Regions from separate parts of the Pseudoalteromonas sp. SCSIO 43101 genome, predicted to be linked through region 1. Evidence: predicted binding sites of a transcription regulator. Region 1 holds the regulator's gene; the other holds the start of a gene.

Region 1 (4,220 bases):
CCACGCTTCTTGCGAAATAAAGAGTGGGCGCCAAATGACACACTTGAGTCTTTATCGAACGCAATGGATGTGAGTAAACCGAATAACTGGCCACGCGTTCAATTTATGCTAGATAACGAATGGTTTAGCTATGATGACTTTTATTCAAGCTGTGTTGGTGAAGAAGAAACAAAAGAGGTGATGAAAAAAATTCATCAGACTGGTTATATCGCAGAACCTCATACTGCAATTGCTTATCAAGGCTTGAAAGAAAATCTAGCCGACGGTAGTGCAGGTATATTTTTAGCGACCGCACACCCTGCTAAATTCAAAGACAGTGTAGAGCAAATTTTAGACATTGAACTGCCAATGCCAAAACCGCTTGCTGATGCATTGGCAAAGCAGTGTTTGGCTGAAGATATTAAGTTTGATTATCAATTGCTTCGAACAGAGTTGCTAAATAAATTAGCTTAATACTAAAAAAAGAGCGGCGAAGCCGCTCTTTTTTAATGAAGTAATGAATGACTATGACGGTTTAAAACTCGCATGCATAAAATGACCACCGCAGCAATACATAGCAAAATACTGATCACTGAGACTAATTCATTTTGTGTCCATTGCATCAAAGTGAAAGCCGAAATAAAAATAATAAATGGTTTAAATTCATAGTAGTAGTTGGACTTTTTTTGTTTAACTCGCTGGCTTATATGATCTGTTCTTCTAGCTTCTGAGCGCATTCGCCAAATGTTAGCGCCTAATAAAAATAAAGTTACACCAATTAATGTTGGTACATAATTATTTGCTAATGTGATGCAGCTCATGCCGAGAAAGAAGTATCCGTAGGGGACTAATTCATATATAGGTTTAGCTAACATGTACTTATACCATCCTTGATATTGACTAGGAATATAAGCTTAGTTCGCTTCTATTGAAACGCAATAAAGCGTTGATAATTTTATCTAGAGTGACATTTTAAAAATATATGTAATATTTTAAATCTATAATTTTTTTTTATGTATCAATAAAAAAATATCATTATTAAAACACTGTGAAATAAATTCAATCCCTGTTTAAATATGTTCATCTTTACAAGATAGGCAAAAGTGCGTTTTAAGCGTACAATACAGCCTTCAAAAAACACCATACACGTTGCCTTAGGAGACCCCATGTTAGAACGTAGCATGAATATTTCGGATTTCGATCCAGAGTTATTTGCAGCCATCACTAAAGAGACGGCTCGTCAAGAAGAGCACATCGAACTGATCGCGTCTGAAAACTACTGTAGCCCACGCGTACTTGAAGCGCAGGGTTCTCAGCTTACCAACAAATACGCTGAAGGTTACCCAGGCAAACGTTACTATGGCGGTTGTGAGCATGTTGACGTTGTTGAGCAACTAGCAATTGATCGTGCAAACGAATTATTCGGCACAGATTACGCTAACGTCCAACCGCATGCGGGTTCACAAGCAAACGCAGCTGTTTTCCAAGCTCTTCTTCAGCCGCATGATACAGTACTAGGTATGAGCTTAGCTCATGGTGGTCACTTAACTCACGGTTCACACGTTAACTTTTCTGGTAAAACGTATAATGCAATTCAATACGGCCTAAATGACGAAACTGGCGAAATTGATTACGCTCAAGTTGAAGCACTTGCATTAGAGCATAAGCCAAAAATGATCATCGCTGGTTTCTCTGCATACTCAGGCGTTGTTGACTGGGCTAAATTCCGTGAAATCGCTGATAAAGTTGGTGCATATTTATTCGTAGATATGGCTCACGTTGCTGGCCTTATCGCAGCGGGTGTATACCCAAGCCCAATTCCTCATGCACACGTTGTTACTACGACAACTCACAAAACATTAGCAGGCCCTCGTGGCGGTCTAATCGTTTCTGCATGTGGTGATGAAGAGATCTACAAAAAGCTAAACAGTGCTGTTTTCCCTGGTGGTCAAGGTGGTCCTTTATGCCACATCATCGCTGCTAAAGCGGTTGCTTTCAAAGAAGCATTACAGCCAGAGTTCAAAGCGTACCAAGCACAAGTTGTTAAGAACGCTCAAGCTATGGTTGAAGTACTTCAAGAGCGTGGCTATAAAGTTGTTTCTGGTAAAACAGACAACCACTTATTCCTTCTTGACCTAATTGACAAAGATATCACAGGTAAAGATGCTGACGCTGCACTAGGTAACGCTAACATCACTGTTAACAAAAACTCAGTACCAAACGACCCACGTTCACCGTTCGTAACGTCTGGTCTTCGTATTGGTTCTCCGGCTATTACTCGCCGTGGTTTCAAAGAAGCTGAGTCAAAAGAGCTTGCAGGCTGGATCTGTGACGTACTAGACAACATCAACGATGAGTCTGTACAAGCAGAAGTAAAAGAGAAAGTTAAAGCTATCTGTAAAAAATTACCAGTTTACGCTTAATTACTGGTTAAACCGTAATTAAGATAACAATAGCGTTGTTTTTTGCTATTATAAAGGCCGCTTAGTAAGCGGCCTTTTTTTGTTTTTTATAAACGGAAGTTGAACCCTATGCATTGCCCTTTTTGCACCGCAAAAGATACCAAAGTAATTGATTCTCGACTTGTTGGCGGTGGTCACCAAGTTAGACGTCGACGTGAATGTAACGAATGCCATGAGCGCTTTACCACCTTTGAAGGCGCTGAACTTGTGATGCCAAGAGTGATTAAGCAAGACGGTAGTCGCGAACCATTTAACGAAGATAAGTTACTTAATGGCTTGCATCGCGCTTTAGAGAAACGCCCAGTTAGCACTGAGCAGGTCGACGAAGTCGTTAACATTATTAAATCTCAACTTCGTGCTACTGGTGAGCGTGAAATATCTAGCCATTTAATTGGCGAGTGCATCATGGAGTCACTGAAAAAACTCGACAAAGTGGCCTATGTGCGTTTTGCATCTGTATATCGTTCATTTGAAGATATCCGCGAGTTTGGTGAAGAAATCGCTCGTTTAGGTGATTAACTATGTCATTCACAGAGCTTGATACTGCTTATATGGCGCGTGCCATTGAGCTTGCTAAACAAGGGCGTTTTACCACGACTCCAAACCCTAATGTTGGCTGTGTACTGGTTAAAGATGGCGAAATAGTCGGTGAAGGGTTTCATCAACTAGCAGGGCAGGGCCATGCTGAAGTAAATGCCTTGGCTGTGGCTGGCGACAATGCGAAAGGCGCCACAGCATATGTAACTTTAGAGCCTTGTAGTCATTATGGACGCACTCCGCCTTGTGCAGAAGGTATAAAAGCAGCTGGTGTCAGTAAGGTTATTGCTGCCATGGTCGATCCTAACCCTGCGGTGAGTGGTCGTGGTCTACAGATTTTAGCCGATGCTGGTATTTCAGTGGCATCCGGTTTACTTGAGCAACAAGCGCGTGACCTAAACAAAGGCTTTTTAAAGCGTATGGAAACAGGGGTACCATATGTGACTTGTAAAATGGCCTGTAGTTTAGATGGCAAAACTGCGCTAAATAATGGTCAAAGTAAATGGATTACTGGTCCTAAAGCGCGCCAAGATGTGCAAGCATATCGTGCGCAAAGTTGCGCTATCTTGACGGGGGCTGACACAGTCATTACTGATAATGCAAAACTCAATGTGCGCGTTGATGAACTGCCATTTGCTATGCCTACATCCTTGCCTTTGCGCCAGCCTACTCGAGTGATTATTGATTCACAAAATAGGTTAACGCCTGAACTTACATTATTTAGCATTGAAAGTCCGGTGATTATTTTCACTACATCGCTTGATAAACAACATCAATGGCCTCACTTTGTTAAACACGAAGTTGTACAAGCAGTTAATAATAAAGTTGATTTATCGGCGGTTTTAAAGCGTCTTGCTGAACTACAATTTAATCAGATATGGCTCGAAGCAGGAGCGACCCTTGCAGGGGTGTTTGCTGAGCAGGATTTAATTGACGAATACATCGTTTATATTGCCCCTAAGTTAATAGGTGATATGGGCAAAAGCTTACTAAACTTTGCAGAAGTTACCGTGATGAGTGATATCACTGAACTGACCTTTACTGATACAGTGATGATTGGCGACGATATTCGCTTAACAGCTACAAAGCAAAGCAAGCCACAAAAATTGAAAAATAAAGAGTAGCACTATGTTTACTGGAATTATTGAAGCAACAGGTAAAATTGTTGAACTAACACAAAAGCAAGGCGATCTGGCTATTCGTATTCAAAGCACTAATTTGGATATGAAAGACGTCAAGCTC
Region 2 (4,220 bases), 1.1 Mb from region 1:
TCGCCATACCAACAGCGATACCCGAAGAACCGTTTACTAATAAGTTAGGTACTTTAGTAGGTAATACGTCAGGAATTTGCTCAGTACCGTCGTAGTTCGGTACGTAATCAACCGTTTCTTTTTCTAAATCAGCTAATAATTCATGTGACATTTTCGCCATACGGACTTCCGTATAACGCATTGCTGCCGCAGAGTCACCGTCAACAGAACCAAAGTTACCTTGGCCGTCAACAAGCATGTAGCGTAATGAGAAAGGCTGCGCCATACGAACGATGGTGTCATATACCGCGCTGTCGCCATGTGGGTGGTACTTACCGATTACATCACCAACAACACGTGCTGATTTCTTGTAAGGTTTATTCCAATCATTATTGAGTTCGTTCATTGCGAACAAAACGCGGCGGTGAACAGGCTTTAAGCCGTCACGTACGTCTGGCAATGCACGACCTACGATTACACTCATGGCATAATCAAGGTAAGAATTTTTTAATTCATCTTCAATATTGACTGGCAGAATTTCATTGGCGAGATCAGTCATTTGATTTCACATTCCTTCAGTATTGACTCATTAAGAGGCAAATCGCCGTCTTAAGAGCTTTAGTTATTATTTCCTGACCATGCTATCACAATTTATTTAGATTTACAGGCGCTAAATCTTTGCGATTTATTAATTTACCCCTATATAATGGCCTCAGATTAACGAGGAAGTTTTTTATGACCGAGCATCAGAATGTAGATAATGCAGAAATTGCAAAGTTTGAAGCCATCGCAGAACGTTGGTGGGACCGCGACGGAGAGTTCAAACCCCTTCATGAAATAAATCCTCTTCGCTTGGATTTTGTCGCAGATAAAGTGGGCGGCTTATTTGATAAGGAAACCTTAGATGTTGGCTGTGGTGGCGGCATCTTAAGTGAAAGCATGGCCCGTATGGGCGCTAAAGTAACTGGCATTGATATGGGCCAAGAGCCATTAACCGTTGCTAAGTTACATAGTTTAGAAACAGGCGTGCCTGTTGATTATATAAAAGTACCTGCAGAGCAATTTGCTGCTGAGCACCCTGCTCGCTTTGATGTTGTGACGTGTATGGAAATGCTTGAGCATGTTCCAGATCCTGCTTCTATTATTCGCGCTGTAGCAGAACTTGCTAAACCTGGTGCCGATGTATTCTTTTCAACATTAAATAAAACACCAAAAGCTTATTTGTTTGCCATTGTTGGTGCTGAAAAGCTATTGAAAATGGTACCTGAAGGTACCCATGACCATAAAAAATTCATAAAACCTGCACAGCTTATTGCATGGGCTGAAGAAGCGGGATTAAAAGTACGCGCCAGTACAGGTCTTAACTATAATCCGTTTTCTAAGCAGTACAGCTTAAACGATGATGTAAGTGTTAATTACATCCTGCACTTTGAGAAACTAGCGTGATGAGTGGTGTGCAAACACCCTCTATCGATTTTGATGCCTTTATCTTTGATTTAGATGGCACTCTACTCGATACTGCGGATGACTTAGGTGGTGCATTAAACCGCGTTTTAGCAGATGCCAATGTGGCCCCTGTTGCTGAACATGTATATCGCCCTGCTGCTTCTAATGGTGCAAATGCATTATTAGAAGTAGGCTTTGGTGATAAATGGCCAGAACTTGAACAACTCGCTTTGCGCCAACAGCTTCTTGATTACTACGCCGAAGATATCGCTGTACACAGTAAATGCTTTAATGGCATCGAGCAGCTTTTAATTGCACTTGAGCAAAACAATATTAAGTGGGGCATTATGACTAATAAGCCCGGCTTTTTAACTGAGCCCTTAGTACAAGCTATACCCTCTTTGAGTAAAGCGATGGCGGTAGTAAGTGGCGATACATTAGCTGTTTCAAAACCATCTCCCGATCCACTTTTACACACAGCTGAGATCTTAGACGTTGATCCGTGTCGCTGTTTATATATCGGTGATGCTGAACGTGATATTCAAGCTGCAAAAGCTGCCAATATGTATAGTGCAACGGCGTTATGGGGTTACATACCCAGTGTTGATGCTGCTCTTGACTGGCAAGCGGATTTCAATTGGCAAACACCCATTGATGGATTTAACCATATATAGTGTTATTTGATAGATGAAACACCATATATTGTGATTTGATTCACTTTTGAGCATTCTTTGATGATAAAAAAATCAGTCAAAATTTATTTTTAAAAACGATAAATTTTCTGGATCTTTTGTTGATTTCTACAAATTTCGTCTTCTATGAATGTTCAAAGGTTAATGGTTACTAACACAATACGTTTATCCAATAGTTATCCACAAAATGGGGCAATTCTATCCCTTGCAAAACAACGCAGACCACACTATCTTGTGATCTGCAATTTAAACAACACCAGATATTGTGGCTAAATGTTATTCAATTAGTTCACCCTGGTATTGAATAATAATAATTACATAAAGAATACCTTTGTCTTTACAACGATAATTTCCCAAGGAATACAGGCAAAACTATGAACCAACAGCTATCTGTAAGCAAACGTGACGGCCGTAAAGAGTCACTTGATCTAGATAAGATCCATCGCGTGATCGCTTGGGCCGCAGAAGGTCTAGAGAATGTGTCTGTCTCACAAGTTGAATTAAAATCTCATATTCAATTTTATGACGGCATTCGTACCGATGACATTCATGAAACAATCATCAAAGCTGCAGCTGATCAGATCTCTAAAGATACGCCTGATTACCAATACCTAGCTGCTCGCTTAGCTGTATTCCATTTACGTAAAAAAGCGTACGGTCAATTTGAGCCACCACGCTTATATGATCACATCACGAAATTAGTTGAAGACAAACGTTATGATCAACACCTTTTGGTTGATTATACCGAGCAAGAAATTGACGAGTTAGATGCTTACATCGATCACAACCGTGACTTAAACTTCAGCTACGCTGCTGTAAAGCAACTTGAAGGTAAGTATTTAGTTCAAAACCGTGTTACTGGTAAAATTTACGAAAGTGCACAGTTTTTATATATCTTAGTTGCTGCAAGCTTATTCTCTGATTATCCAAAAGAGACGCGTATTGATTACATCAAGCGTTTTTATGATGCAGTGTCTACCTTCAAAATTTCGTTACCTACGCCAATTATGGCAGGTGTTCGTACGCCTACACGTCAGTTCAGCTCATGTGTACTAATTGAATGTGGTGATAGCCTAGACTCTATTAATGCGACATCATCTGCGATCGTTAAATATGTTTCGCAACGTGCTGGTATTGGTATTAATGCGGGTCGCATTCGTGCGCTTGGTAGCCCTATTCGTAATGGCGAAGCGTACCACACAGGTTGTATTCCATTTTATAAGCACTTCCAAACTGCTGTTAAGAGCTGTTCACAAGGTGGTGTTCGTGGCGGCGCAGCTACGCTGTTCTATCCACTTTGGCATTTAGAAGTTGAAAATTTATTAGTTCTAAAGAACAACCGTGGTGTTGATGATAACCGTGTGCGTCACCTTGACTACGGTGTGCAGTTCAACAAATTAATGTATAGCCGTTTAATCAAAGATGATTACATCACATTATTTAGCCCATCAGATGTTCCGGGTCTATACGATGCATTCTTTGAAGATCAAGCGAAGTTTGATGAGCTATACATCAAGTACGAGCAAGACGAGTCAATTCGTAAAAAACGTATTAAAGCGATTGAGTTATTCTCAATGTTTGCACAAGAGCGTGCGAGCACAGGTCGAATTTACTTACAAAACGTTGACCACTGTAATACGCACAGCCCGTTTATCTCGACTGTTGCGCCAATTCGTCAATCTAACCTATGTTTAGAAATTGCATTACCAACTAAGCCTCTTAGCAATGTAATGGACGAAGAAGGTGAAATTGCCCTTTGTACGCTTTCAGCGTTTAACTTAGGTGCAATTGAGTCACTTGATGAATTAGAAGAGCTTGCAGAGCTTGCTGTACGTGCTCTTGATAACTTACTTGATTTCCAAGACTACCCTGTTCCTGCGGCTAAAAACGCAACTATGGGTCGTCGTACGCTAGGTATTGGTGTTATTAACTACGCATACTACTTAGCGAAGAACGGTAAGCGTTACTCAGATGGCAGCGCAAATGCCCTAACTCACAAAACATTTGAAGCTATTCAATATTATCTAATGAAAGCATCAAATGAGTTAGCGAAAGAACGTGGTGCGTGTCCTAAATTTAACGAGACAACGTATTCTCAAGGCA

The links. The regulator NrdR, encoded in region 1, represses ribonucleotide reductase genes. The targets are predictions, from matches to a motif close to AAACACNANATNTNGTGTTT.
Region 2: nrdA (class 1a ribonucleoside-diphosphate reductase subunit alpha) is a predicted target of NrdR. The motif match lies at 2,369-2,388, and genes of this name have one in related genera.

The regions. Positions count from the first base shown of each region.
Region 1 covers NZ_CP072673.1:878,958-883,177, forward strand. Annotated here, with positions in the region: gene thrC (threonine synthase) at 1-453, shown strand, start outside; gene J8Z25_RS04135 (hypothetical protein) at 486-854, opposite strand; gene glyA (serine hydroxymethyltransferase) at 1,146-2,402, shown strand; gene nrdR (transcriptional regulator NrdR) at 2,511-2,960, shown strand; gene ribD (bifunctional diaminohydroxyphosphoribosylaminopyrimidine deaminase/5-amino-6-(5-phosphoribosylamino)uracil reductase RibD) at 2,963-4,102, shown strand; gene J8Z25_RS04155 (riboflavin synthase) at 4,107-4,220, shown strand, end outside.
Region 2 covers NZ_CP072673.1:1,931,726-1,935,945, forward strand. Annotated here, with positions in the region: gene gyrA (DNA topoisomerase (ATP-hydrolyzing) subunit A) at 1-538, opposite strand, end outside; gene ubiG (bifunctional 2-polyprenyl-6-hydroxyphenol methylase/3-demethylubiquinol 3-O-methyltransferase UbiG) at 715-1,425, shown strand; gene J8Z25_RS09060 (HAD family hydrolase) at 1,425-2,099, shown strand; gene nrdA (class 1a ribonucleoside-diphosphate reductase subunit alpha) at 2,492-4,220, shown strand, end outside.